DNA from 3 places in the Trinickia acidisoli genome. Region 1 is predicted to be linked to each of the others. Evidence: predicted binding sites of a transcription regulator. Region 1 holds the regulator's gene; each other region holds the start of a gene.
The links. The regulator LexA, encoded in region 1, represses DNA repair genes until DNA is damaged. The targets are predictions, from matches to a motif close to ACTGTATNNNNATACAGT.
Positions count from the first base shown of each region.

Region 2: the regulator LexA is predicted to act here: its motif matches at 7,085-7,102, upstream of J3485_RS13220 (PA0069 family radical SAM protein).
Region 3: the regulator LexA is predicted to act here: its motif matches at 1,768-1,785, upstream of recA (recombinase RecA).

Region 1 is NZ_JAFLRG010000001.1:2,231,366-2,240,978, reverse strand. Features, by position in the region: gene J3485_RS10290 (DUF2939 domain-containing protein) at 1-285, opposite strand, end outside; gene J3485_RS10285 (hypothetical protein) at 494-835, opposite strand; gene lexA (transcriptional repressor LexA) at 871-1,518, opposite strand; gene J3485_RS10275 (CysB family HTH-type transcriptional regulator) at 1,854-2,780, shown strand; gene J3485_RS10270 (asparaginase) at 2,841-3,872, shown strand; gene J3485_RS10265 (hypothetical protein) at 4,065-4,232, shown strand; gene J3485_RS10260 (2-hydroxy-3-oxopropionate reductase) at 4,260-5,177, opposite strand; gene hyi (hydroxypyruvate isomerase) at 5,258-6,052, opposite strand; gene gcl (glyoxylate carboligase) at 6,155-7,930, opposite strand; gene J3485_RS10245 (LysR family transcriptional regulator) at 8,181-9,113, shown strand; gene rpsF (30S ribosomal protein S6) at 9,241-9,613, shown strand, end outside.
Region 2 is NZ_JAFLRG010000001.1:2,907,886-2,917,498, reverse strand. Features, by position in the region: gene J3485_RS13250 (DUF2863 family protein) at 1-711, opposite strand, end outside; rRNA gene J3485_RS13245 (16S ribosomal RNA) at 1,440-2,970, shown strand; tRNA gene J3485_RS13240 (tRNA-Ile) at 3,035-3,111, shown strand; tRNA gene J3485_RS13235 (tRNA-Ala) at 3,173-3,248, shown strand; rRNA gene J3485_RS13230 (23S ribosomal RNA) at 3,615-6,497, shown strand; rRNA gene rrf (5S ribosomal RNA) at 6,725-6,838, shown strand; gene J3485_RS13220 (PA0069 family radical SAM protein) at 7,198-8,313, shown strand; gene J3485_RS13215 (NINE protein) at 8,331-8,801, opposite strand; gene rpsP (30S ribosomal protein S16) at 9,016-9,270, shown strand; gene rimM (ribosome maturation factor RimM) at 9,381-9,613, shown strand, end outside.
Region 3 is NZ_JAFLRG010000001.1:3,376,042-3,385,654, reverse strand. Features, by position in the region: gene J3485_RS15495 (sensor histidine kinase) at 1-741, opposite strand, end outside; gene J3485_RS15490 (response regulator transcription factor) at 818-1,609, opposite strand; gene recA (recombinase RecA) at 2,000-3,073, shown strand; gene recX (recombination regulator RecX) at 3,081-3,725, shown strand; gene J3485_RS15475 (DUF2889 domain-containing protein) at 3,878-4,594, shown strand; gene sucC (ADP-forming succinate--CoA ligase subunit beta) at 4,591-5,760, shown strand; gene sucD (succinate--CoA ligase subunit alpha) at 5,800-6,681, shown strand; gene J3485_RS15460 (TerC family protein) at 6,872-7,603, shown strand; gene J3485_RS15455 (pilin) at 7,739-8,326, shown strand; gene J3485_RS15450 (PglL family O-oligosaccharyltransferase) at 8,406-9,613, shown strand, end outside.

The DNA.
Region 1 (9,613 bases):
GAGCGCGCCGAGCGCGGCAAGCGGATGCTGGAGCTTTTCCGTATCGACTCGCTGACTCAACATCTGGGTCACTTGTTGCTTGAGGCTCGTTCGCAGCGCCGGATAGTCGACGTAGCGATCGATCGTTTGCGCGTCGCGTGCCTGCACGGCATCGCGCAGCTTGCTCAACACGAGGTAGGGCGATGCGTAAGCGAAGACGGCCAGGGCGACCACAATGATCACGGCGCCCACCACGACGGCGGCTGCCAGCGGTTTTCGGGCGTTGGAGCGGTTTTCAGTTGTCATGAGACGGAGGCCTTTGTCGATGTCCAATGCTAATCGACAGAGACTACGCGAAAACGATCCCTACCAAAAATGGCGATCTCGCGAGGATAGGCAACGTTGGCCGCGCATTCGACACACATTCGTCGACACACATTCGACGCCTCGAGCCGTCGCTATCGTGTGTGCAGCGTTGCCGGTGCAAGCAGCGCGCTTACCACGCGAAAAACGATTAACCCCACCGTGGGGCCGGTGCGCCGGCACGTTCGTCGTCGATGCATCGATCGATCATTTTGCATACTGCGTCGATCGTGCCGACGAGGATGACGCGCGACGCGCCATGATAGACGCGCACGGGTGCTCGTCGCGCCGGCTCCGCATGCAACGCGCTATTGAGCGACACGCGAGCGAATGCGGGCAGCGCGGCAGGCTGCATGCCCGCAAGCGACGCGTTGTCGTTTTGCCGCGCAGGGCTCGGGGCGACTGCCTCGAGCGGTGGGCAGGCAACGAGACCGCGCAAGTGGCGCAGGCGGCCGAAGGTGCGAAAAGGCATGAGGCGGGCAAGGCGATCCATGGCGTCTCCCAAACGTGTTCAGACGGTGTTCAGAGTCAGAATTCGGTCGAGCGAATCAGGCCGACCGCAATGCCTTCGAGCGCGAAGTCGGCGCTGTCGGCCGCAACGAAGATGTTCTCGTAATCGGGGTTCTCGGCGATGAGCTCGATCCCGTTCGGGCGCCGCTTTAGGCGCTTGACCGTGACGTCGTCGCCGAGCCGCGCAACGATGATTTGCCCGTCGTTCGCTTCGCTGCGTCGTTGCACGGCGAGCAAATCGCCGTCGAGAATGCCGGCGTCGCGCATCGACAGGCCGCGTACCTTCAACAGGTAGTCGGGCTTGCTCGAAAAGAGCGCCGGGTCGCACGCATAGTGCTGCGAGATGTGCTCCTGCGCGAGGATGGGGCTACCGGCCGCGACGCGGCCCACGAGCGGCAGAGACAACTGCATCAATGCCGGATGTGGCAACGTGAACTGATGCGGCATGTCGTCGGACGCCACCAGCCGGATGCCCCGCGATGCGCCGGCCGCCAACTCGATCACGCCCTTGCGCGCCAGCGCTCGCAGATGTTCCTCGGCCGAATTGGCCGAGGAAAAGCCGAGCCCCGCCGCGATTTCGGCGCGCGTGGGCGGAAAGCCGCTGTGCTCGATCGAATGGCGGATCAAATCGTAAACCTGCTGCTGCCGGGCGGTGAGTTTGGTCATGGGCGTCACTGTATGGATAGACAGGTGCCTGTATTTTTATACAGTATCGAGAGAATTTCAACCCTGTTGTTGCGACCCCACGTCGCCTTTAGCAGAAATCGGCATTAAAAAATGAGGATTTATTTGTTCATGGAATAAGCGGCATCGCCTAGACTGGGCCGGCCCTAACAAAAAGACATCGGACGAGGCGGGTGCCGGAAGCCATGTTCGGACGCGCGCGGGACGTGCGTGCCGGCAGTCGGCAGATCCGCCCAGCGCGAACCTCGAGCGGCAGCGTGGCCCATGCCGCATCGCGACGATCGATGACCCAACCCCTGTCGAAGAGAGACGCTCGCATGAACTTCCAGCAGTTGCGCTTCGTGCGCGAAGCGGTGCGCCGCAATTTGAATCTGACCGAGGTGGCCAATGCGTTGTTTACCTCGCAGTCGGGCGTGTCCAAGCAGATCAAAGATCTCGAGGACGAACTCGGCGTCGACATCTTCGTGCGTCGCGGCAAGCGGCTCACGGGGTTGACGGAGCCTGGCAAGGCCGTGCATCAACTGATCGAGCGCATGTTGCTCGACGCGGAGAACATGCGCCGCGTCGCCAGGCAATATGCCGACGAGGACACGGGCCATCTCGTGGTCGCGACGACGCATACGCAGGCGCGTTATGCGCTGCCCAAAGTGGTGCGTGAGTTCACGCGAGCGTTTCCGAAGGTGCAGCTCGCGCTGCGGCAAGGCAATCCGCAGCAGATCGCGCAGATGCTCATCGACGGCGAGGCCGACATCGCGATCTCGACCGAAGCGCTCGATCGCTTCCCCGACATCCTCACGTTTCCGTGCTATTCGTGGCACCACGTCGTCGTCGTGCCGAAGCACCATCCGCTCGCCAGCCGCGCGCGCGTCACGCTCGAGGATGTCGCCGACTATCCGATCGTGACCTACGATCGCGATTTCACGGGGCGCTCGCATATCGACGCGTCGTTCGCCAAGGTGGGCACGCTGCCCGACGTCGTGCTGACCGCGATCGATGCGGACGTCATCAAGACTTACGTCGAGCTCGGGATGGGCGTCGGCATCGTCGCCGCGATGGCCTACGATCCGAAGCGCGATGCCGAACTCGTCGCGCTCGATACGCAGCATTTATTCGAAGGCAGCACGACGCGCGTGGGCTTGCGCAAGGGCGCGTTCATGCGCGCGTACGCTTATCGCTTCATCGAAATGTTCGCCCCGCAGTTGTCCGAAGCGGGCATGGCAGGGCAGTTGCGCGAGGCCGCATAGCGAAAGCGCGGGCGAGGGCGAGCGTTCGCCCGCTCGATCGCCACGATCGGCGCGGTTAGAATGGCGCCCATGACCACGACTCATTTTTCCAATTCCCCCGCGGCGCTGCCGCGTATTGCCGTGCTCGCGACCGGCGGCACGATCGCCGGCTCCGCCGCCGATGCCGCCCAGACGTCCGGCTATCAAGCCGGCGTCGTCGGCGTCGATCGGTTGCTGGCGGCCGTGCCGGCACTCGCGCAGATTGCCCGCATCGAAGCCGAACAAGTCGCGAGCATCGACAGCAAGGATCTCGACCTCGCGCTGTGGACGACGCTTGCCGAGCGCATTGCGGCGTTGGCCGCACGCGAGGACATCGACGGCATCGTCGTCACGCATGGCACCGACACGCTCGAGGAAACGGCGTATGCGCTGCATCTGACGGTCAAGACCGACAAGCCGGTCGTGATGACCGCGGCGATGCGGCCGTCGTCGGCGCTTTCGGCCGACGGGCCGCTGAATCTGCTCGGCGCGGTCACTGTCGCCGGCTCGCGCGCCGCGCGCGGACAAGGTGTGCTCGTCGCATTCAACAATCGAATCCATAGCGCGCGCGACGTCGTCAAGACGAGCACCTATGCCGTGGATGCGTTCCACTCGCCGGAGATCGGTGCGCTCGGCTGGGTGCAAGACGGCCGCGTCGAGTTCCAACGCGCCGCCGTGCGGCCGCACACGAGCGCGACGCCGTTCGTCGTCGCCGCTACTTGGCCGCTCGTCGACGTCGTCGCGAGCTACGCGGGCGCGTCGCGCATCGCCGTCGATGCGCTCGCCGCCGCGGGCGCGCGCGGTATCGTCGTGGCCGGCACCGGCAACGGTTCTATCCACGCGTCCATGCAGGCGGCGCTCGGAGAAGCGCGCGCCCGCGGCGTTGCCGTCGTGCGGGCTTCGCGCGTAGGCTCGGGTCACGTGATGCGCAACGGGGCCGCGCCCGACGATGCGCTCGGCTTCGTCAGCGCCGGCACGCTCAATCCCTATAAGGCGCGGGTGCTCCTGATGCTCGCGCTGGTCGCAGGCGAGCACGAACCGGCCGCGCTGCAGCAGGTTTTCGATACGTATTGACTGGGGATGCGGGCATCGGGCGCGTGCGGTCCCGATACATGGCGACAGGAAAGTTTGCGCTCCTGCCCGTTTGAAAGAATGGCAATCCGACAGACGGACACCCGACGACGACGTCTGACCGACCAAGGCTTCCCCGGCGTCGTCGGGTGCCGCTGCGGACCCCACTGCCGCTCTCAGCCCGAAAGCGGCTTTTTGCCTACCTTGCGCGCGCTTGGCTTGCCTGTCGCGGGTGCCGCGCATCTTGCGATGCGCGGGCTGCGCGTCAGTCTTGCCTTGCGCACGCAAGGCGAGGCGCCCCACGTGCTGGCCGTTCGATTGGTGTCGAACGGCCGAATTCTCGCTACTGGATTCGATGCGTAGGCGGCGCTTGGCGCCGCCCGGACATCGTCAGCCCGCAACCGCCGCAGCGCCTTTTTCAGCAGGCGCTTCGGCAATCTCGAAACCGGACATGATTTCGAGCGCGCGCAACAGCGCCGAGTGATCCCAGCTACCGCCGTCGTGTGCCGCGCAGACGCTGAACAGTTGCTGCGCGCTGGCGGTGTGGGGCAGTGCAATGCCGAGCTTGCGCGCGCCGTCGAGTGCCAGGTTCAGATCCTTGCGGTGCAGGTCGATCCGGAAACCGGGCTTGAACGTGCGCTTCGTCATGCGTTCACCGTGCACTTCGAGAATGCGCGACGATGCGAAACCACCCATCAGCGCACGGCGCACGCGCTCGGGATCGGCGCCCGAGCGCGCCGCGAACAGCAGCGCTTCGGCGACGGCCTCGATGTTCAGCGCGACGATGATCTGGTTGGCGACCTTGCAGGTCTGTCCAGCGCCGTTGTCGCCGACGAGCGTGATGTTCTTGCCCATCAGATCGAGCAGCGGCTTCGCACGCTCGAACGCTTGCTCGGGGCCGCCGACCATGATCGAAAGCGTCGCTTCGCGGGCGCCGACTTCGCCGCCCGAGACGGGCGCATCGAGGTAGTCGCAGCCGAGCGCGTTGATGCGCTTGGCGAAATCCTGCGTGTCGAGCGGCGAGATCGAGCTCATGTCGATCACGAGCTTGCCGGCCGAAAGGCCTTTCGCCACACCGTCGTCGGCGAACAGGACGTTCGCGACGTCGGGCGTGTCGGGCACCATCACGATCACGATGTCCGATTCACGTGCGACGGCCGTGGAGTCGGCCACGACGTGCGCCTGTTTGCGCAGATCGTCGGGTACCGGATAGGAGCCGGTGACGGAAAGCGAGTGTCCGCCCTTGAGCAGATTGCGCGCCATGTGCGCGCCCATGATGCCGAGTCCGATGAAACCGATCTTTGCCATGTCGAGATGTTCCGTTTAGCGGTTTGTCGTGTTTGGGTGGAGCGGGGAGCGCGCGACGCGTCTTCCCGCGGATAGCCGTGTCAGCGCGTGCTGTGCGGCCCGGCGATCTCGCGGACCCACGAGAGGCCTTCGAGCGTCGTCGTGCGCGGCTTGTACTCGCAGCCGATGTAGCCGCTGTAGCCGAGCCGATCGAGCCAGTCGAACAAGAAGGCGTAGTTGATTTCGCCGGTGCCCGGCTCGTGCCGGCCCGGGTTATCGGCCAGTTGGATGTGCGCGATGCGCGGCAAATGCTTTTGCAGCGTCGCGGCAAGCTCGCCCTCCATCCGCTGCATGTGATAGATGTCGTACTGCAGATAGAGATTGCTCGATGCGACGTCGCGAATGACCTCGAGTGCCTCGCTCGATCGATTCAATGCGAAGCCCGGGATGTCGTACGAATTGCACGGCTCGACGAGCAGCTTGATGCCTTCCTTTTCGAGTGCGGCGGCCGCGAAGCGCAGGTTCTCGACGATCGTCGAGCGCGCGCGTTCGGGCGTGACGTCCCCGCTCGGGATGCCGACGAGGCAGTTGAGTTGCGGTACGCGCAACGCTTTCGCATATTCGATCGCGCGGCCGACACCATCGCGGAACTCGGCGATGCGATCGGGCAGGCACGCGATACCGCGCTCGCCCGCTTCCCAATTGCCGGCAGGCAGGTTGTGCAGCACGAGACGCAACCGATTCGTCTCGAGCCGTTCGGCCAGCTCGGCGGGCGTGTACGGGTAGGGAAACAGGAATTCGACGGCATTGAAGCCCGCGCGTGCCGCTGCCTCGAAACGCTCGAGAAACGGCACTTCGTTGAACAGCATGGTCAGGTTGGCTGCGAATTTCGGCATGTTGCTGTAGCTCTTCGGTCGGTCAAGGTACCGACGATCGCCATGGGAGCGGCGATCGTCGGGTCGTTCGATGTGTCTCGTAAGCAGCACGTCTTGCGCGCGTCAGTCGAGCAGCGAGATCGCGGTCGGTGCGTCGTTGCGCGAATCGGCAAGCGGCTCGAACTCGTTGATGGCGTTGATGTCGTTGCCCATTGCGATGTTCGTCACGCGCTCGAGAATCACTTCGACCACGACGGGCACGCTGAACTCGGCGGCCAACGCTTGCGCCTTTTGCAGGGCGGGTGCGATCTCGCTCGGTTCGAACACACGCAGCGCTTTACAGCCGAGGCCCTCGGCCACGGCTACGTGGTCGACGCCATAGCCGTTCAGCTCCGGCGCGTTGACGTTGTCGAACGCGAGCTGCACGCAGTAGTCCATGTCGAACCCGCGCTGGGCCTGGCGGATCAGCCCGAGGTACGAGTTGTTGACGACGACGTGCACGTACGGCAGCTTGAACTGCGCGCCGGCGGCCAGCTCTTCGATCATGAACTGGAAGTCGTAGTCGCCGGAGAGCGCGACGATCGGACGGCTCGGATCGGCGGCGCGCACGCCGAGCGCGGCCGGAATCGTCCAGCCGAGCGGGCCGGCTTGCCCGCAATTGATCCAGTTGCGCGCCTTGTAGACATGCAGGAACTGCGCGGCGGCGATCTGCGACAGCCCGATCGTGCTGACGTAGCACGTATCGCGGCCGAACACCTTGTTCATCTCTTCATAAACGCGCTGCGGCTTGACCGGCACTTCGTCGAAGTGCGTCTTGCGCTGCATCGTGCGCTTGCGTGCGCGGCAGGATTCGGCCCAAGCCGAGCGGTCTGCGAGCTTGCCGGCCGTTTTCCATTCGCTCGCCACCTCGACGAACAGTTCGAGCGCCGCCTTCGCGTCGGACACGATCCCGAGATCGGGCCCGAACACACGGCCGATTTGCGTCGGCTCGATGTCGACGTGCACGAACTTGCGTCCCTTCGTGTAGACCTCGATGCTGCCCGTGTGCCGGTTGGCCCAGCGGTTGCCGATGCCGAGCACGAAGTCCGATTCGAGCATCGTCGCGTTGCCGTAGCGATGCGACGTCTGCAGGCCGACCATGCCGGCCATCAGCGGGTGATCGTCGGCGATCGCGCCCCACGACATCAGCGTCGGCACGACAGGCACACCGACCGTTTCGGCGAATTGCACGAGCAGCGCTTCGGCGTTGGCGTTCAGAACGCCGCCGCCCGAGACGATGAGCGGGCGCTCGGCCGCATTGAGCATTTCAAGCGCGGCTTCGATCTGCTTGCGCGTTGCCTTCGGCTTGTAGACGGGCAGCGGCTCGTACGTGTCGATGTCGAACTCGATCTCCGCCATCTGGACGTCGATCGGCAAATCGATCAGCACGGGGCCGGGCCGGCCCGAGCGCATCAAATGGAAGGCTTGCTGGAACACGCGCGGCACGAGCGCCGGTTCACGCACGGTGACGGCCCACTTCGTGACCGGCTTGGCGATCGACTCGATGTCGACGGCTTGGAAGTCTTCCTTGTAGAGCCGGGCGCGAGGTGCTTGCCCCGTGATAGCGAGAATAGGAATCGAGTCGGCCCAAGCCGAGTAAAGTCCGGTAATCATATCGGTGCCGGCGGGGCCTGATGTGCCGATGCACACGCCGATATTGCCGGGTACGGCGCGCGTGTAGCCCTCGGCCATGTGCGAAGCGCCTTCGACGTGACGGGCCAGCACGTGGCTGATTCCGCCCGCAACGCGCAGCGCGGAGTAGAGCGGGTTGATGGCGGCGCCGGGCACCCCGAACGCCGTGTCGATGCCCTCCCTCTCAAGCACGAGCACTGCGGCGTCGACTGCTCTCATTTTCGGCATGGGGTGTCTCCTTTTCCAGTTCGTCCAATGTGCAAAAAGCGGGTTAGTTGCACTGTAGGGCGACGAGAAAGGTTTGATAAGATCGCTGGCGGTTCATTATTTCAATACAAAAAGTATTGAATGTGATGCAGGCAGAACCAGTCAGAGGCGGGGAGCCCGCGTGGGCTAGGGAAGAAATGGGGTCGATCCGTGCGCGACAGGCGCGGCGAGACGAGCGGCGACAGAGACAAGCGGCAGAAGGACCTTGAGGATGGACCGTTTCAAGCAGATCGAAACATTCGTACGTGTGGCCGAGGCGGGCAGCTTGGCGTCAGCGGCGTTGGAGGAGGGTGTCTCGCCCGTCATTCTCGGTCGTCGGATCGACGCGCTCGAGAAACGGCTCGGCGTGAAGCTGATGTACCGTTCGACGCGGCGGCTCGTCGTCAGCGAGGCCGGCGCCGCATTTCTCGAACGCTGCAAGGGGCTGCTCGCCGATTGGGACCAGGCGGAGAACGAGCTGGCCGCGGGGCGGCGCGCCGTCAGCGGGCATCTGATCGTGTCGGCCCCGGCCGCCTTCGGCCGCAAGCACGTCGCGCCCCTCGCGCCGGCATTCCTCACCGACAAGCCGGGGTTGCAGATGTCGTTCAACCTGACCGATCGCGTCGTCGACCTGGTCCGCGAGGGTTACGATTTGTCGATTCGCATCGGCGGGGCGGTGGATCCGAATTTCGTCGCCGTGAAGCTTGCGACGAATCGCCGCGTCGTCTGCGGCACGCCCGCCTATTTTGCGCGGCACGGCCGCCCGCGCTCGCTCGAAGATTTGCTCGGTCACAATTGCCTCGCCTTCAATCTGCAAGGCGGCCAGAACCGCGGCTGGTACTTCCAGCGCGGCGGCAAGCGCGTCACGATGCGCGTGGCCGGCTCGCTCGACTGCAACGACGGCGAGTTGTTGCACCGCTGGGCTACCGAAGGGCTCGGACTCGGCTGGCGCTCGACGTGGGAGATTGCCGAGCAGCTCGCGCGCGGCGAGCTCGAGACCGTCCTCGACGAGTTTGCGCTGCCCGAGTACGACATCCTGGCCGTCTACCCGCAGCAGCGCTATGTGCCGGCCAAAGTGAGGTATTTCATCGACTACCTGAAGGAAGTCTACGCACGGCCCGCATATTGGGGCGCGGTCGACGCCGATCAGCCGGCGGAGGATTAAGGGGCATCGAATTGCGCCCCGGCGGCCGTTGGGTTATACTTTCTGGCTTCTCACTTGCCACACCGGTTGGTCCGATCAACGAATCGGCCATCGACGCCCGGGTGGCTTCAATCCACAAGGAGTGTGTATGCGTCATTACGAAATCGTCTTTGTCGTACACCCCGATCAAAGCGAGCAAGTGCCCGCCATGATCGAGCGGTACAAATCCACGATTACCGCGCACGGTGGCAGCATCCACCGTATCGAAGACTGGGGCCGTCGCCAACTGGCCTACATGATCGAGAAACTCGCGAAGGCTCACTACGTCTGCATGAACATCGAATGCGACCAAGCTACGCTCGAAGAACTCGAGCACGCATTCAAGTTCAACGACGCCGTGCTGCGTCACCTGATCGTCAAGATGAAGAAGGCCGAAACGGCCCCGTCGCCGATGATGAAGGAAGTGCAGCGCGAAGAAGCCAAGAAGGCGGCTGCCTCGTCGCAACCGTCCGAAGCGCAGG
Region 2 (9,613 bases), 680 kb from region 1:
GAGGCCCAGGTTGGCGCCGCCTTGCGTGGCCCATTGCTCGAGACACTGGCCGCGTTCGATACGCACGCTGTTTTCTTCCTCCTGCCACCGGAAGAGCGGCGCGCCGACCGGAGCGGCGACCACTGCGAGCAGGAAGCGAGGATCGGCCAAAATCGGCGACGTTTCGGGCAGGTCGCCAAAGTTCATCTTTACCGCGGTGCCGTTGAGGGCGGCTTGGATCAATTGCTGCGCGAGGCGGTACGTTTCGACGTGATGCCGCGGCAATTGGTCGATGCTGTAGAGAAACGGCGCGAGCGCGACGCGGGTTCCACCCGCCAGCACGTGCGCTTGAAGATGCGCGCGCAGCGCATCGACGGCATCGCCCTTGAGCGGGCCGGACGGAATCATGTAGCGCGTCCAAGCCAATACGGGCGCCGCGATCAGCAACGCCTCGTAGGGCGTGCCTTCGTGCTCGACGACGAACGATTCGCTATGCGTTTCCGCCATGTCGGCCAGTGCGCCGTACGCGTCGGGGTGATTTTGCTGAAGGTGATCGAGCGCCGCGTCGAGCGTTGTCTGATTGCCGTTGCGGACTATTTTCGCGAGCAGGCCGTCGAGCTTGGCTTCCCAGAAGCGGTCTTCGATTCGGCTGCCGGATGCGAACAGCGCGAGAGATAGGCCGACGAGCTTGTCGGCATCGGGAGGAAGGCGTTTGGCGATTCGCGAGCGCATAGGGGCTGACTTAGTCGGATTCAATGAACCCACCATTCTAGTCGTTTCCGTAGCGCAGTAAGCTGAGCTGCGCCTTCGTGCGGGTCGTCGGCGAAATGGAGCCGCCGAGCGTTGCAACGGCGTTGCCGTCCGGGCCTCGAAGCACATCGTTGCGCGCGTGTGAGTGCGTGGGCGGACTGGGGGGGGATGGCTCGATCACATTGAAGAGACGCGCTGAGGCGAAGGTTTTTTTACTGCTCGCAATTTCCGCTTGCGCGGCTCGCGGAAGGTGCATAGAATTGCGCCCTTCGCGTCAGTCGATAGACGGCGCGAAAGAGAAGCGAGAGGTGGATGGAGTCTTGCTGCGCGAGGGTTTGCGCCAGGCTCCGACGGCGACGGTTCGATAGCGCGGGTGCTAAAAAACAGTTGACGGTATGTGCAAGGTTCTGCATAATCTCGTTTCTCTGCTGCTGACGCAGCAACGCAAGACGGTCGGTGCTGGAAGGGTGGTTGTTCTGGTGCTGCTGGTTGAGCGACGCGATCTTTAAAAATTTACAGCCGATAAGTGTGGGCGCTTGATGGCGAACGCGAGGTTGGGTCTTCGGGCCTGGCCGAAAGCGAAAGTATCAAGTCTCACACAGTATTGAGGTAGGGTTCATCGAGAGATGGATTCGACCTGTCAGTACGTTGAGTGAGCGACCGATTCAAGACGTAGGCAACTACGTGAATCGAAAACAGTAACAGGCATTGAACTGAAGAGTTTGATCCTGGCTCAGATTGAACGCTGGCGGCATGCCTTACACATGCAAGTCGAACGGCAGCACGGGGGCAACCCTGGTGGCGAGTGGCGAACGGGTGAGTAATACATCGGAACGTGTCCTGGAGTGGGGGATAGCCCGGCGAAAGCCGGATTAATACCGCATACGCTCTATGGAGGAAAGCGGGGGATCTTCGGACCTCGCGCTCAAGGGGCGGCCGATGGCGGATTAGCTAGTTGGTGGGGTAAAGGCCTACCAAGGCGACGATCCGTAGCTGGTCTGAGAGGACGACCAGCCACACTGGGACTGAGACACGGCCCAGACTCCTACGGGAGGCAGCAGTGGGGAATTTTGGACAATGGGCGCAAGCCTGATCCAGCAATGCCGCGTGTGTGAAGAAGGCCTTCGGGTTGTAAAGCACTTTTGTCCGGAAAGAAATCTTCCTCGCTAATATCGAGGGGGGATGACGGTACCGGAAGAATAAGCACCGGCTAACTACGTGCCAGCAGCCGCGGTAATACGTAGGGTGCGAGCGTTAATCGGAATTACTGGGCGTAAAGCGTGCGCAGGCGGTTCGCTAAGACCGATGTGAAATCCCCGGGCTTAACCTGGGAACTGCATTGGTGACTGGCGAGCTAGAGTGTGGCAGAGGGGGGTAGAATTCCACGTGTAGCAGTGAAATGCGTAGAGATGTGGAGGAATACCGATGGCGAAGGCAGCCCCCTGGGCTAACACTGACGCTCATGCACGAAAGCGTGGGGAGCAAACAGGATTAGATACCCTGGTAGTCCACGCCCTAAACGATGTCAACTAGTTGTTGGGGATTCATTTCCTTAGTAACGAAGCTAACGCGTGAAGTTGACCGCCTGGGGAGTACGGTCGCAAGATTAAAACTCAAAGGAATTGACGGGGACCCGCACAAGCGGTGGATGATGTGGATTAATTCGATGCAACGCGAAAAACCTTACCTACCCTTGACATGGACGGAATCTTGCTGAGAGGTGAGAGTGCTCGAAAGAGAACCGTCACACAGGTGCTGCATGGCTGTCGTCAGCTCGTGTCGTGAGATGTTGGGTTAAGTCCCGCAACGAGCGCAACCCTTGTCCTTAGTTGCTACGCAAGAGCACTCTAAGGAGACTGCCGGTGACAAACCGGAGGAAGGTGGGGATGACGTCAAGTCCTCATGGCCCTTATGGGTAGGGCTTCACACGTCATACAATGGTCGGAACAGAGGGTTGCCAACCCGCGAGGGGGAGCTAATCCCAGAAAACCGATCGTAGTCCGGATTGCACTCTGCAACTCGAGTGCATGAAGCTGGAATCGCTAGTAATCGCGGATCAGCATGCCGCGGTGAATACGTTCCCGGGTCTTGTACACACCGCCCGTCACACCATGGGAGTGGGTTTTACCAGAAGTGGCTAGTCTAACCGCAAGGAGGACGGTCACCACGGTAGGATTCATGACTGGGGTGAAGTCGTAACAAGGTAGCCGTATCGGAAGGTGCGGCTGGATCACCTCCTTTCTCGAGCTGACGTGTTCAAGGTTGAGCGCTCACGCTTATCGGCTGTAGATCAAGACAGACTCAGGGGTCTGTAGCTCAGTTGGTTAGAGCACCGTCTTGATAAGGCGGGGGTCGTTGGTTCGAATCCAACCAGACCCACCATATGTCTGCGCCCCTGGGGAGCTCATCGAAGAGGTGGGCTGTCTGTGTCTGTACTGAGTGAGGGGGCATAGCTCAGCTGGGAGAGCACCTGCTTTGCAAGCAGGGGGTCGTCGGTTCGATCCCGTCTGCCTCCACCAACCACCAATGACAAGGGTTCGGCGCAAGGCGTTGCGCAGGAAGAGTCTTTGTCATTGGCGATTGAGCCAGTCAGAGCGACTGAAGTAGTCCGAGTCGGCTGTCGATCTTTAACAATCTGGAAGAAGTAGTAATGGATATTGGAAGCGTCTATGAGATGGACGTGGAAGATATCGATGGGTAGTGATTGTATCAAGTATGAAAAGTGATCGAAAGATGACTTGGAATACGGCACAACGCGAGAACTCAAACCTGTAGTGCGAGTGGTTCTAACCCCGTAGGTGGTACCTTCTAGGTGCCCCGCAAGGGGGCGAGCCCAGAGTAAGCGCTAAAGCGCTAACTCTGGCCGCGAGACGCTCTCGTTATAGGGTCAAGCGAACAAGTGCATGTGGTGGATGCCTTGGCGATCACAGGCGATGAAGGACGCGGTAGCCTGCGAAAAGCCCCGGGGAGCTGGCAAACGAGCTTTGATCCGGGGATGTCCGAATGGGGAAACCCACTCCGAATGGAGTATCGGTAGCTGAATACATAGGCTACGCGAAGCGAACGCGGCGAACTGAAACATCTAAGTAGCCGCAGGAAAAGAAATCAACCGAGATTCCCAAAGTAGTGGCGAGCGAAATGGGAAGAGCCTGTACGTGTTATCGATGTTGTTAGCTGAACGCTCTGGAAAGTGCGGCCATAGCAGGTGATAGCCCTGTAAGCGAAAACAGTGTTGAAGGACTAAGCGTACGAGAAGTAGGGCGGGACACGTGAAATCCTGTCTGAAGATGGGGGGACCATCCTCCAAGGCTAAATACTCGTGATCGACCGATAGTGAACCAGTACCGTGAGGGAAAGGCGAAAAGAACCCCGGGAGGGGAGTGAAATAGATCCTGAAACCGCATGCATACAAACAGTCGGAGCCTCGTAAGGGGTGACGGCGTACCTTTTGTATAATGGGTCAGCGACTTACGTTCAGTAGCAAGCTTAACTGATTAAGGCAGGCGTAGCGAAAGCGAGTCCGAATAGGGCGTTCAGTTGCTGGGCGTAGACCCGAAACCAGATGATCTATCCATGGCCAGGTTGAAGGTGCGGTAACACGTACTGGAGGACCGAACCCACTAACGTTGAAAAGTTAGGGGATGAGCTGTGGATAGGGGTGAAAGGCTAAACAAATCTGGAAATAGCTGGTTCTCTCCGAAAACTATTTAGGTAGTGCCTCGTGTATCACCTTCGGGGGTAGAGCACTGTCATGGTTGAAGGGTCCATTGCGGATTACTTCGCCATAGCAAACTCCGAATACCGAAGAGTGCAATCACGGGAGACAGACATCGGGTGCTAACGTCCGGTGTCAAGAGGGAAACAACCCAGACCGCCAGCTAAGGTCCCCAAGATTGGCTAAGTGGGAAACGAAGTGGGAAGGCTAAAACAGTCAGGAGGTTGGCTTAGAAGCAGCCACCCTTTAAAGAAAGCGTAATAGCTCACTGATCGAGTCGTCCTGCGCGGAAGATGTAACGGGGCTAAGCCAGTCACCGAAGCTGCGGATGCGTACGCAAGTGCGCATGGTAGGAGAGCGTTCCGTAAGCCTGCGAAGGTGCACCGTAAGGTGTGCTGGAGGTATCGGAAGTGCGAATGCTGACATGAGTAGCGATAAAGGGGGTGAAAGGCCCCCTCGCCGTAAGCCCAAGGTTTCCTACGCAACGTTCATCGGCGTAGGGTGAGTCGGCCCCTAAGGCGAGGCAGAAATGCGTAGCTGATGGGAAGCAGGTCAATATTCCTGCACCGTCGTGAGATGCGATGGGGGGACGGATCGCGGAAGGTTGTCCGGGTGTTGGAAGTCCCGGTCGCTGCATTGGAGAAGGCGCTTAGGCAAATCCGGGCGCGTAATTCAAGGGTGTGGCGCGAGCGGCCTAGTGCTGCGAAGCAATCGGAAGGGGTCCCAAGAAAAGCCTCTAAGCTTCAGTCTCATGATGACCGTACCGCAAACCGACACAGGTGGGCGAGATGAGTATTCTAAGGCGCTTGAGAGAACTCGGGAGAAGGAACTCGGCAAATTGGTACCGTAACTTCGGGATAAGGTACGCCCCTGTAGCTTGACTGGCCTGCGCCAGAAGGGTGAAGGGGTTGCAATAAACTGGTGGCTGCGACTGTTTAATAAAAACACAGCACTCTGCAAACACGAAAGTGGACGTATAGGGTGTGACGCCTGCCCGGTGCCGGAAGATTAAATGATGGGGTGCAAGCTCTTGATTGAAGTCCCGGTAAACGGCGGCCGTAACTATAACGGTCCTAAGGTAGCGAAATTCCTTGTCGGGTAAGTTCCGACCTGCACGAATGGCGTAACGATGGCCACACTGTCTCCTCCCGAGACTCAGCGAAGTTGAAGTGTTTGTGATGATGCAATCTACCCGCGGCTAGACGGAAAGACCCCATGAACCTTTACTGTAGCTTTGCATTGGACTTTGAACCGATCTGTGTAGGATAGGTGGGAGGCTATGAAGCGTGAACGCTAGTTTGCGTGGAGCCGTCCTTGAAATACCACCCTGGTTTGTTTGAGGTTCTAACCTTGGCCCGTGATCCGGGTCGGGGACAGTGCATGGTAGGCAGTTTGACTGGGGCGGTCTCCTCCCAAAGCGTAACGGAGGAGTACGAAGGTACGCTAGGTACGGTCGGAAATCGTGCTGATAGTGCAATGGCATAAGCGTGCTTAACTGCGAGACCGACAAGTCGAGCAGGTGCGAAAGCAGGTCATAGTGATCCGGTGGTTCTGTATGGAAGGGCCATCGCTCAACGGATAAAAGGTACTCTGGGGATAACAGGCTGATACCGCCCAAGAGTTCATATCGACGGCGGTGTTTGGCACCTCGATGTCGGCTCATCTCATCCTGGGGCTGTAGCCGGTCCCAAGGGTATGGCTGTTCGCCATTTAAAGAGGTACGTGAGCTGGGTTTAAAACGTCGTGAGACAGTTTGGTCCCTATCTGCCGTGGGCGTTGGATATTTGAAGGGGGCTGCTCCTAGTACGAGAGGACCGGAGTGGACGAACCTCTGGTGTACCGGTTGTCACGCCAGTGGCATCGCCGGGTAGCTATGTTCGGAAGAGATAACCGCTGAAAGCATCTAAGCGGGAAACTCGCCTTAAGATGAGATATCCCCGGGGCTTTAAGCCCCTTGAAGGGTCGTTCAAGACCAGGACGTTGATAGGTCGGGTGTGTACGTGCAGTAATGCACTTAGCTAACCGATACTAATTGCCCGTACGGCTTGATCCTATAACCGGAGCGTTTCGCCTTCAGTGTGTGTGCCTCAGCACCGACTGAAGAGCACCCCCGAACGGGGGCTCAGCGCTCAAGGTTTGACTCGCGTATCCGTGCCACGCAATCACCCCCCATCGATCACCCCCCATTACACCGAAACACCGAGCCCGCCCACACCGCGCGCTCAATACTTCTTCCCAGATTGGCTATGCGGCCCACAAGCCTCGTAGCAACAAGTCATGCCTGATGATCATAGCGAGTTGGTACCACCCCTTCCCATCCCGAACAGGACCGTGAAACGACTCCACGCCAATGATAGTGCGGATTGCCCGTGTGAAAGTAGGTCATCGTCAGGCTCCCTACCCTACAAACCCCCGTTAGCGCGCCCGCTACCGGGGGTTTGTGCTTTATGCTCGAACAAAAAGTCTCGTTGTATTCCGGAAAGCAGGCTCCGGAAAGCCTCGCTCGACAATTCGCACCGCGCTCGATCGTTACCCCCTCGCGCCGACTCATCCCCCTTTCCCTGTCGGCGTCGCGCTCGCATCGATACGCGTCCAGCTTTGACGTAGTGCCCCCCGCGGCACCGGCGGCTCCAATGCGATACTGTACAAATATACAGTATCGGCGTAGCATGGACGGATCTTGTACCGGCATGCTGCCGCTGGCGTCTCTCGTCGGGAGACAGGCCAAGCTCCGTGTACCGCGAGCACGTATGATGGACGACCGCGACGCCGAATACCCCATTGCTCCGCCTACGCCTCTCAAGGGCCGGGGCGCTGTTACGAATCTGCAGGGGCGCTATGAACTCGACCAGCGAGAAGCGGTGGATGACGGCTGGGTGTCGGCGAGCGAAGACGGCGCTCGGCCGTCTTTCAAGACGCAGGTATTCGAGGAGCGGGCCAGAAGCATCTTGACCCGCAACACGTCGCCCGACATTCCGTTCAGCGTTTCGCTCAACCCCTATCGTGGCTGCGAGCACGGCTGTATCTATTGTTTCGCCCGTCCGACTCACAGCTATCTCGGACTTTCTCCGGGGCTCGATTTCGAGAGCCGCATCTACGCGAAGGTCAATGCGCCGGAGTTGCTGCAACGCGAGCTGTCCAAAAGAAGCTATCTACCCGAGCCGATCGCGCTCGGCGTGAACACGGACGCATATCAGCCCATCGAACGTGAATTGCGCCTAACCCGGCGTGTCATCGAGGTTCTCCACGACTACGGTCACCCGTTCGCCGCGATAACGAAGTCGTCGCTGATCGAGCGCGACATCGATTTGCTCGCGCCGATGGCGCAACAGGGGCAGGTGATGGCCGCCGTCACGATCACGACGCTCGATGTCGAGATTGCTCGTACGCTGGAGCCGCGCGCGGCTACGCCGATGCGGCGGCTACGCACGATTCGCACACTCAGCGAAGCGGGCATTCCGGTTGGGGTCAGCGTGGCACCAGTGATCCCTTTCGTCACCGAGCCGGATCTCGAGCGCGTGCTCGAAGCATGCGCGGAAGCCGGCGCTACGAGCGCGAGTTACATCGTGCTGCGTTTGCCTTGGGAGGTGGCGCCCCTCTTCAAAGATTGGCTGGCCGCGCATTTTCCGCAGCGCGCGGAGCGCGTGATGGCTCGCGTGCGCGACATGCGCGGCGGCAAGGACTACGACTCGTCCTTTGCGCATCGCATGAAGGGAGAGGGGGCCTGGGCCGAATTGCTCAAGCAGCGGTTTGCGAAGGCAGTCAAACGACTTGGCCTCAACGCACGGCAACACGGCATCCTCGATATGTCGCATTTCCAGAAGCCGGCCACGGCCGAGCCCCTGAATCCGCAACTGAGCTTGTTTTGACCGGCCCCCGGTCGTGTTTATTGGGAAAGCGAGCCGACCACGTTGCTCTGCGACTCGAAGTACGTTTGAAACGTCAAGGCGAGTCCGCTCATGAGCAGCAGCGCACCGATGAACAACGAAAAGATCACAACGAAGACGACGCCCCAGCCGGAACGGCTCCGGGCCGTATGGCCCGCATTGAATTGCGCGTCCCATTTTTCGTCGGGGCGCAGCCCGTAGACGATTGCCGCAAGGAAGGCCGCCAATACCGATATTGCGCCAAGAATAGCCAGCAGCCACCCGAGCGTCGACGTTCGCTCCGAAGCGACGAGCAGCAGCACCCCGGGGATGCCCAAGGCTGTGCCGATCACGTGGGCCCATCCAAACAGGTCGCGAGAACCATACAGGTAGAAACGATGAGCGCCGACGCTGCCGAACAGAAAAGCGAGCAGGGCGGTGAGCGTCTTGGAGCGAAAGCGTGTGGGAGCAGAAGAAACGCGAGTGGACATGTCCGTGAAGGCGAGCTGCGGGAGTTCATCGAGGTAACACGTCCGCTCGCGCGGACGCCCGAGCGCGCATTGTACGTCCCCGCTCCGGTTCCGGGCCCGTCCCGAGTTGCCAATGCCGTACGGTCGAATCGGTAAGTGTTTGTTATGGTTTCAGTTTCCCGCTATAATCGATCGTTTCAGTAGTTCCGAACCCCCGGTTTTCAAGGATTACAGCATGGTCATCATCCGCTTGGCACGTGGCGGCTCGAAGAAGCGCCCGTTCTACAACATCGTCGCCACCGATTCGCGTAATCGCCGCGATGGCCGTTTCATCGAGCGCGTCGGTTTTTACAACCCAGTCGCGACGAAGGGCGAGTCGCTGCGCATTGCGCAGGATCGCCTGACGTACTGGCAAGGCGTTGGCGCGCAACTGTCGCCGACGGTCGAGCGTCTCGTGAAGCAAGCGCAAAAGGCGCAACCGGCTGCTTAATCGCACTGGCGGCGGCATGGGCCACGGCAGTTTGCACCCTGCGCGATGCGCACCGTGCTGACGCCGCTTGGTCAATGGCGCGCGTGATTGAGCAACTGTGAGGTTTGTCGATGTCCGTTCGTGATTCGAGCGGCTCGGGGCGAGCGAAAACGACTTCCCGGGCGTCTGTGTCGTTTGGCGCGTTCGCGCGCAAGCCGGTCGAGCGCAATGAGGCGAGTGCAGCCGTCGGTCAAGCGTCGGGCATCGAGCCGGTCGATACGTTGCCGGACGATGCCGTCGAAGTGGGTGCCATCGTCGACGCATACGGCCTGAAGGGTTGGGTCAAAGTTGCGGCGCATGCAAG
Region 3 (9,613 bases), 1.1 Mb from region 1:
TGCTTCGAGCGGCGAGAGGTCGTCGGGCCGGCGCGTGCGCAGGTTCGATTGCAGCGTCGTCAGCGGGGCGAGCCCGCGCGAGAGCCCGAACCAGACGAGCACGATCGCCAACGGCAGGATCACGAACTGAGGCAGGATCACGCCTTTGATGATCTCGTTGGCGAGTGCGCTGCGTTTGTCGAACGTCTCGGCCACTTGGACGAGCACTGCTTGTCCCGCGTCTGCGCCCGCGCCGGCGGGAAGCGCCACCGTCGTGTATGCGATACGGATGTCGTTGCCGTGCAGCGTCGCGTCGCGAAATTCGACGAGACCGGGCTGCGGACGATCGTCCTCGCTCGGCAGCGGCAGGTCGGATACGCCCGTGACGAGTTCGCCGCGCGTGCCGATCACCTGATAGAAGACTTTGTCGATGTTGTCGCCCGTGAGGAAATCGCGTGCGGCCTCGGGCAGGGTCAGCGTGGCCACGCCGTTGACCGGGTGAATTTGTCGCGCGAGCACGTAGGTGTCGGTCTCGAGCCCGCGGTCGAACGGTCCGTTCGCGATCGTCTTGGCCACGAGATAAGTGACCGCGATGCTCATCGGCCACAGTAGCAAGAGCGGCGCGAGCATCCAGTCGAGAATCTCGCCGAACAGCGAGCGGGGCCGGCTCGTCGCGCTCGGCTCGGTTTCGTCGGGCGGCGCGAACGGGTTGGCGCGGAGGACGGCGCGCTCGGCCGCAGGCAGTTGCGCGTCGCGCGGCATGGGCGGGAGCGAGCCGGGTGAGCCGGGCGAAGGTTGGACGCCGTCCTGCTCGGAAATGGGCGAGGCCACGGCGGGCCTACTTCGGTCGGGCGCTTGCGGCAACGTCGGTTTGCGTCGGAGAAGGGGCGGGCGCGTTCGGGACGTCTGGCGCCGGAGTCACGATCGCGCGGGGCAGCGGCGTGGGCGTGCCCGTGCAGCTCGAAGCAGGTTTCTCCAAGCAGTAGCCGAGCCCGCGCACGGTAATGATGCGCACGCCGCTCGGCTCGATCTTCTTGCGCAGGCGATGCACATACACTTCGATCGCGTTGTTGCTGACTTCCTCGCCCCATTCGCAAAGATGATCGACGAGCTGCTCCTTCGACACGAGCCGGCCGATCCGCGCAAGTAGCACTTCGAGCACGCCGAGCTCGCGGGCGGAGAGGTCGAGCACTTGCTCGTTGACCGCGGCGACGCGCCCCACCTGATCGTAGGTCAGCGAGCCGTGCCGCACGAGCGTCGGCCCTCCGCCGCTGCCGCGCCGCGTCAGCGCCCGCACGCGCGCTTCGAGTTCGTTCAGATGAAACGGTTTGCTCATGTAGTCGTCGGCGCCGAGGTCGAGCCCCTTCACGCGCTCGTCGACGCCGTCGGCGGCCGTCAGGATCAGCACGGGCAATGCCGAATTGCGGGCGCGCAGGCGGCGCAGGACTTCGAGCCCGGACAGGCGCGGCAGGCCGAGATCGAGGATCAAGAGGTCGAACGTCTGCATCGACAGCGCGGCATCGGCTTCGCTTCCGCTCTTGACGTGATCGACGGCATAGCCCGATTGGCGGAGTGATCGGACGAGGCCGTCCGCGAGTATGCTGTCGTCTTCGGCAATGAGTATTCGCATGATGCGCCGCGCGGCCGGCCGGCGCTTTCGTGCCGGCCCTGAGCGGGTGTCTCCGATGGTCTTGTCTGGATTCGATGTCGGGGGCGGCTCGCACGTGGCGCCGGGTGGACGCTCCGTTGCCGCAACGCAAATCCGCGTGCATCGGGCTTGCAAAGAACCCTGTTTTTTTATACAGTGTCTGCGTTTCGTGCGCTAGCCGGAAATAGTGTCGCAAACGTGGGGCGCCTGCGTGATCGACTGTGTGATCGACTGCGTGATCGCAATCGCGTCTCACAGGCTTCTCACAGACGTCTCACAGACGTCTCACAGACGTCTCACAGACGTCTCACAGCGCCCCATCGCCCGGCCCGCCCGCCTCAGACGCCCGCTCATCATAGCAAAGGACGATTCATGGAAGAAAGCAAGAAAGGCTCGGCTGGACTGACGGCTGAAAAGAGCAAGGCGCTCGCCGCCGCGCTCGCGCAGATCGAAAAGCAGTTCGGCAAGGGGTCGGTCATGCGGCTCGGCGATGGCGAGGTGGCCGAGGATATCCAAGTGGTGTCGACGGGGTCGCTGGGCCTCGATATCGCACTCGGCGTCGGCGGTTTGCCGCGGGGCCGCGTGGTGGAAATCTACGGGCCGGAATCGTCGGGTAAGACCACGTTGACGCTGCAAGTCATCGCCGAAATGCAAAAGCTCGGCGGCACGGCGGCGTTCATCGACGCCGAGCACGCGCTCGACATCCAATATGCAGCGAAGCTCGGCGTGAACGTCAACGATCTGCTCGTATCGCAGCCCGATACGGGCGAGCAAGCGCTCGAAATCACCGATGCGCTCGTGCGCTCGGGCTCGATCGACATGATCGTCATCGACTCGGTCGCGGCGCTCGTGCCGAAGGCCGAAATCGAGGGCGAAATGGGCGACTCGCTGCCGGGCTTGCAGGCGCGGCTTATGTCGCAGGCGCTGCGCAAGCTGACGGGCACGATCAAGCGTACGAACTGCCTCGTTATTTTCATCAACCAGATTCGGATGAAGATCGGCGTCATGTTCGGCAATCCGGAAACGACGACGGGCGGCAACGCACTGAAGTTCTATGCATCGGTGCGGCTCGACATCCGCCGTATCGGCTCGATCAAGAAGAACGACGAAGTCATCGGCAACGAAACGCGCGTGAAGGTCGTCAAGAACAAAGTGTCGCCGCCGTTTCGCGAGGCGATCTTCGACATCCTCTACGGCGAGGGCATTTCGCGCCAAGGCGAAATCATCGATCTTGGCGTGCAAGCGAAGATCGTCGACAAGGCCGGTGCCTGGTACAGCTACAGCGGCGAGCGGATCGGCCAAGGCAAGGACAATGCGCGCGAATTCCTGCGCGAGAATCCCGACATGGCGCGCGAGATCGAAAATCGGATCCGCGAGTCGCTCGGCGTCAACGCGATGCCGGTCGGTAGCGGCGGCGACGTCGAAGTAGCCGACGAAGAAGAGTAAGCCGCGCGTGATACGCAAAGGGCGGGTGGCGCCGGGCGGTCCCCGTGAAGGGCGCCGCTTCGGTGCGCGCGAAGGGCTTCGCGGCGAAGCATTGGGTGCCGACGTAGGTGCCTCCCATGCCGATCCGCTCGACCCTTCGTCGAATCACGAGGCGTCCGATTCGTCGTCTTCCGCGTCCGAAGGCGGCGGTCGCTCGCGTCGGCCTACCCGGTCGCTCAAGGCGCGAGCGATCGACTATCTCTCGCGGCGCGAATACAGCCGCGCCGAGCTCACCCGCAAATTGGCGCCGTTCGTCGAGGAGGGCGATGCGCTCGATCCGCTGCTCGATGCGCTCGAGCGCGAAGGTTTGCTATCCGACGCGCGCTTTGCAGAGAGCGTGATGAACCGGCGCTCGGCGCGGATGGGGGCAAGCCGTATCGTCGGCGAGCTTCGTCAACACGGGCTCGACGGCGCGCTGATCGAATCGGTCGGCTCGCAACTGCGCGACACCGAGCGAGCCCGTGCCCAAGCGGTGTGGCGCAAGAAGTTCGGTCAGTTGCCGCAGTCGCCGGCCGAGCGCGCGAAGCAGGCGCGCTTTCTGGCGATGCGAGGTTTTTCGGGCGCGACGATCTCCCAAATTCTCAAGGGTGACGACGACTGGCGTGACGAGTAGCCGCGTGTCGCCGCGTGGCGCGATTTGCGCCAGGGGTGCCGCGCGTGCGACTGCGGCATGCGGTGCGGACGTACCACAAAGTGGGCGGCCGGCGTCTCAAATATCCGGTATGGTAAAATCCCTCGGTTCTCCTCTCCAGCCGTTCCCCTCGCATGCCGCTTTCGCCGCCCGTTTCCCGCCAGTTGCGCCATCACCGCGCAATCCGAGCGGAAGCCTTCGAGCGCGACGACGGCTTGTGGGATATCGAGGCGTGTCTGACCGACCATAAGCCGCGCGATGTCGCATTGGCTCCCGGTGTCCGGCCCAAAGGCCTACCGATCCATGAACTCTGGCTCCGCATCACCATCGACCGCAAGCTCACCATCGTCGACGCCGAAGCGTCGTCGGAATGGGTGCCGTATCCCGGTCATTGCGAAGCCTCCAATCCCGCCTATCGCGCCCTCATCGGTCTCAACCTCCTCAACGATTTCCGCCGCCAAGCTCGGCGCTTGCTCGCCGGAACGACTGGCTGTACGCATCTCACCGAACTCTGCTCCATCCTCCCGACGGCCGCGGTCCAAGCATTCGCCGGCGACGTCTGGAACCCGCGCGATAGCGCGACGGATGCACCGGAAGGTTCCGACGCTCATCGCGAACCGCCGTTTCAACTCGACCGCTGCCATGCGCTACGGTTCGACGGCGAGGCAGTGCGGCGTTTTTATCCGCGCTGGTACGGGCACGTACCGCGCAGCCTCCAAACGAGCGGCGCCTCGGCGGGCAAGGCGTCGATCTCCGTAAGCCGCACGGCGCAGTCCGACGCGCCCGGCTCGAAGGCACTCAGCGATCACGAAGTTCAATCCAACTCTCAGACTGAAGGGAATCACGCATGAAGATTCACGAGTACCAGGGAAAGGAAATCCTGCGGAAATTCGGCGTCGCGGTACCGCGCGGCAAGCCGGTGTTTTCGGTGGATGACGCGGTCAAGGCCGCTGAGGAGCTGGGCGGCCCGGTTTGGGTCGTCAAGGCGCAGATCCACGCGGGTGGTCGCGGCAAGGGCGGTGGCGTGAAGGTAGCCAAGTCGCTCGAGCAAGTGCGCGAGTACTCGAACCAGATCCTCGGCATGCAGCTCGTCACGCACCAAACCGGTCCGGAAGGCCAGAAGGTGAACCGCCTGCTGATCGAAGAAGGCGCGGACATCAAGAAGGAGCTCTATGTCGGCCTCGTGATCGACCGCGTGTCGCAAAAGGTCGTCGTGATGGCTTCGAGCGAAGGCGGGATGGACATCGAGGAAGTCGCCGCAAAGACGCCGGAAGCGATCTACAAGGTGGCCGTCGACCCGTCGAAGGGGCTGCTCGATTCGGAAGCCGACGATCTCGCGAAGAAGATCGGCGTGCCCGATGCTTCGATTCCGCAAGCGCGCGCCATCCTGCAAGGCCTCTACAAGGCCACCTGGGAAACGGACGCATCGCTCGCCGAAATCAACCCGCTGATCCTCACGGGCGACGGCAAGGTGATCGCGCTCGACGCGAAGTTCAACTTCGATTCGAACGCGCTGTTCCGTCATCCCGAAATCGTCGCGTACCGCGATCTCGACGAAGAAGATCCGGCTGAAGTCGAAGCGTCGAAGTTCGATCTCGCCTACATCTCGCTCGACGGCAACATCGGCTGCCTCGTGAACGGCGCGGGCTTGGCCATGGCGACGATGGACACGATCAAGCTGTTCGGCGGCGAGCCGGCGAACTTCCTCGACGTCGGCGGCGGCGCGACGACCGAAAAGGTCACCGAAGCGTTCAAGCTGATGCTGAAGAACCCGGACCTGAAGGCGATCCTCGTGAACATCTTCGGCGGCATCATGCGCTGCGACGTGATCGCGGAAGGCGTGATCGCCGGCTCGAAGGCGGTGAACCTGAACGTCCCGCTCGTCGTGCGCATGAAGGGTACGAACGAAGACCTCGGCAAGAAGATGCTTGCTGAATCGGGCCTGCCGATCATTTCGGCGGACAGCATGGAAGAGGCTGCGCAGAAGGTCGTCGCGGCTGTCCAGGGCAACGCGTAAGCGGCTCGGGCGCAACCGGATACGAACAGAGGTCAATACATGTCGATTCTGATCAACAAAGACACGAAGGTCATCACGCAGGGCATCACCGGCAAGACCGGCCAGTTTCATACGCGCGCATGCCGCGAATATGCGAACGGCCGCGAAGCATACGTCGCGGGCGTGAATCCGAAGAAGGCCGGCGAAGACTTCGAAGGCATTCCCATCTATGGGAGCGTGAAGGAAGCGAAGGCCGAAACGGGCGCGACCGTCTCGGTCATCTACGTGCCGCCCGCCGGCGCGGCTGCAGCGATCTGGGAAGCGGTCGAAGCCGACCTCGACCTGGCCATCTGCATCACCGAAGGTATTCCCGTTCGCGACATGATCGAAGTGCGCGACCGCATGCGTCGCGAAAACCGCAAGACGCTGCTACTCGGGCCGAACTGCCCGGGCACGATCACGCCGGACGAGCTGAAGATCGGCATCATGCCGGGCCACATCCACCGCAAGGGCCGCATCGGCGTCGTGTCGCGTTCGGGCACGCTGACGTATGAAGCCGTGGGGCAACTGACGGCGCTGGGTCTCGGCCAATCGTCGGCGGTCGGTATCGGCGGCGACCCGATCAACGGGCTCAAGCACATCGATGTCATGAAGATGTTCAATGACGATCCGGATACGGACGCCGTCATCATGATCGGTGAGATCGGCGGCCCGGACGAGGCCAACGCCGCTTACTGGATCAAGGACAACATGAAGAAGCCGGTCGTCGGCTTCATCGCCGGTGTGACGGCGCCCCCGGGCAAGCGCATGGGCCACGCCGGCGCGCTGATCTCGGGCGGTGCCGATACGGCCGATGCGAAGCTCGAAATCATGGAAGCCTGCGGCATCAAAGTGACGAAGAATCCGTCGGAGATGGGGCGTCTGCTGAAGTCGATCCTGTAAGCCGCCGTGTGAGGTCATGCCGCGCGCTGTAGCCCGCGGCACGGCCGGCCAGTCGTTTTGGTATCCTTGCGAAATTCTTTCGTAAGGCTTCCGACAGACGAGAAGAAGCGAGGGAGCAAGCCATGCTCCCTCGCTTTTTTATCGCTGCACGATGCGCTCTGGAACGGTGATTGCCCTCATGTTCGACACCATGCTCGACTTCTTTGCGACCCTTCATTGGGCGGTGGTTTTTCAGATCATCGTCATCGACATTCTGCTCGGCGGCGACAACGCCGTCGTCATTGCGCTTGCCTGCCGCAAGCTGCCGGCGGCGCAGCGGATGCAGGGCGTGTTGTGGGGCACCGCGGGCGCGATCGTCCTGCGCGTCGTGCTCATCGTGTTTGCCGTCGCGCTGCTCGACGTTCCGTTCTTGAAGTTCGGTGGCGGGCTATTGCTGTTGTGGATCGGGATACGCCTGATGGCGCCGTCCCACGATTCGCACGAAAACGTCAAACCCGCGGACAAGCTGCTTTCGGCCATCAAGACGATCATCGTGGCCGACGCCATCATGAGCCTCGACAACGTGATCGCGATCGCAGGTGCGGCCGAGTCCGCCGATCCCGACCACCGTATCGCCCTCGTCATATTCGGCCTCGTGGTGAGCATTCCCTTGATCGTCTGGGGCAGCACGCTCGTGTTGCGTATGCTCGATCGCTTTCCCGTCATCGTCACGTTCGGCGCGGCATTGCTCGGCTGGATCGCCGGCGGCCTCATCATCAACGATCCGGCCGGCGATCGCTGGCCGCTGCTCGATACGCCGGCCGCCGAATACGGCGCGCATATCGCCGGCGCGCTGCTCGTCGTGCTCGTCGGGTATTGGCTCAAGCGCCGTATGCTGCGGCGCGCGGCCGGCAGAGCCTCCGGGCCGCGCCGTACGCCCTGACGCGCCGTTGCCGCCCGCGCTACCCGCCGACCTGGCCGTTCGGCCGACTGCCGGGCGAGAGCCGGTGCCGATACGCTTCGAATACGTTGCCCGCCCATTCGCCGGCGGGCCGTCGTTCGAGGAGCGTGTTCGCCGATGTCCGCCGCCGTTGCTGTTTTTGCCCGCCGCCTGTTGTGCGCCGTCATCTCATGTCGCGCTTCGCGCGATCTCAAACATGGTTTCACGTTGATCGAACTCATGATCGTGCTCGCGATCGTCGGCATCGTCGCTGCCTATGCCGTGCCCGCCTATCAGGATTACCTTGCCCGCAGCCGTGTCGGCGAGGGGCTATCGCTTGCTTCGGGGGCGCGGCTGGCCGTCGCGGAAAACGCGGCCGGTGGCAACCCGTTCGACAGCGGCTACGTTGCACCGCCCGCCACGCGCAACGTCGAGTCCATCTCCGTCGACGACGCAACCGGGGAAATTACGATCCGTTACACGTCGCGTGTCGCACGAGCCGGCAGCGAAGCGCTGGTGCTCGTCCCTTCGTTGCCCGACGCATCCGATCCGCCCACTTCGCGCGTCGCGCTCGAATCAGGCGTTGTGCTGGGCGGGGCGTTGACGTGGGAATGCTTCGCGTCGGGCAAGCAAGCGTCTTCACTGCCTGCACCGGGCTCGGGGCCGATGCCGCTCGCGGGCGCCACATTGCCGGCGAAGCTGGCCCCGTCCGAATGCCGAACTTGAATGCAAGACGGACATGCGGCTACGCACAGTGAAAGGAATTTTTTGTATAGTGCGCCGGTTGCCGACGGCCCCTATCCTCATGACATCACCATTCACTCGCTATCTGTCGTTCGCGTCCCTGGCGTTCGCGGTACTGCTTCCCTACGCGGTTACGAACCATACGTATCCGATTCCGACCTTCTATGCCGAGTTCACGGCGCTCTCGCTCTATCTGCTCGTCGGCGCGGCCGTTCTGTTGATGGTGGTGTCGGCCAGGCCGCGCCCGCAGTATGCGATGCCGTCCGTCGCGCTCGTGCCGATCGCGTTCGGGTCTTTGCTGGTGCTGCAAACGTTCGTGCTGCCGCTTGCTCAGCCGTCGATGAATTGGCTCGGAGCGGGCTTTCTTTTGGCGGGCTTCATGGCCACGCAGGCGGGGTATGGATTCGCTCGCGCAGGCGTGGCCGATACTGCATTGCGCTGGGCGGCAGCCGCGCTGATCGTGGGTGGGTTGTTCGCCGTGTTTTGCCAAGTGGTGCAGTTGTTTCATGCGGAGGCGCGGTTCGCTCCGTTCGTCGTGGCCTACAACGTTGCGACCGAGCGGCGGCCGTTCGGCAACATGGCGCAGGCCAATCACCTGGCGACCGTCATCGCATTCGCGCTCGCGGCGGCCATGTACCTCGTGCAGACGCGCCGCTTGAACATCATCGTGTGGGTTGCCGTGTCGGCGATCTGCGTGCTCGGGCAGGCGTTGACCGTCTCGCGCGGGCCGTGGTTGCAGACGGCCGTCATCGTCGTTGCCGGGTTCTGGATGGCGTTCGTCGTGCCGCGCGGCATCGGCGCAGCGCGGCGCGGCATGCGGGAATGGGTCATTCCTGTCCTGCTCGTTATCTTGTTCGTTGCGGTGAACCTAGCCGTGCGCTGGGCGAATCTTCGTTTCCACTTGGATCTGGACGTCTCGGCCGCGCACCGCTTCGAGGACAAAGGGCAGTTCGTTCTGCGTCTGGCGATGTGGAAGTACGGTTGGACGATGTTTACCGGGCATCCGCTGCTCGGCGTCGGTTGGGGCGAGTTTCCGCGTTTCGAATACGAACTCGTGAAACGGCTCGGCGACGTCGAAATCGCCAACAATTCGCACGACATCATCATCGACTTGCTGGCTAAGACCGGCGCGGTGGGTCTCGCTATCGTCCTGCTGGGCCTCCTGGCATGGCTGTGGCGCGTGCTGCGCGCCCCGCACACGCCCGAGCGCGTGTTCGGTCTCGCGCTGATCGGCGCGCTGCTCATGCACGCGCTCGTGGAGTATCCGCA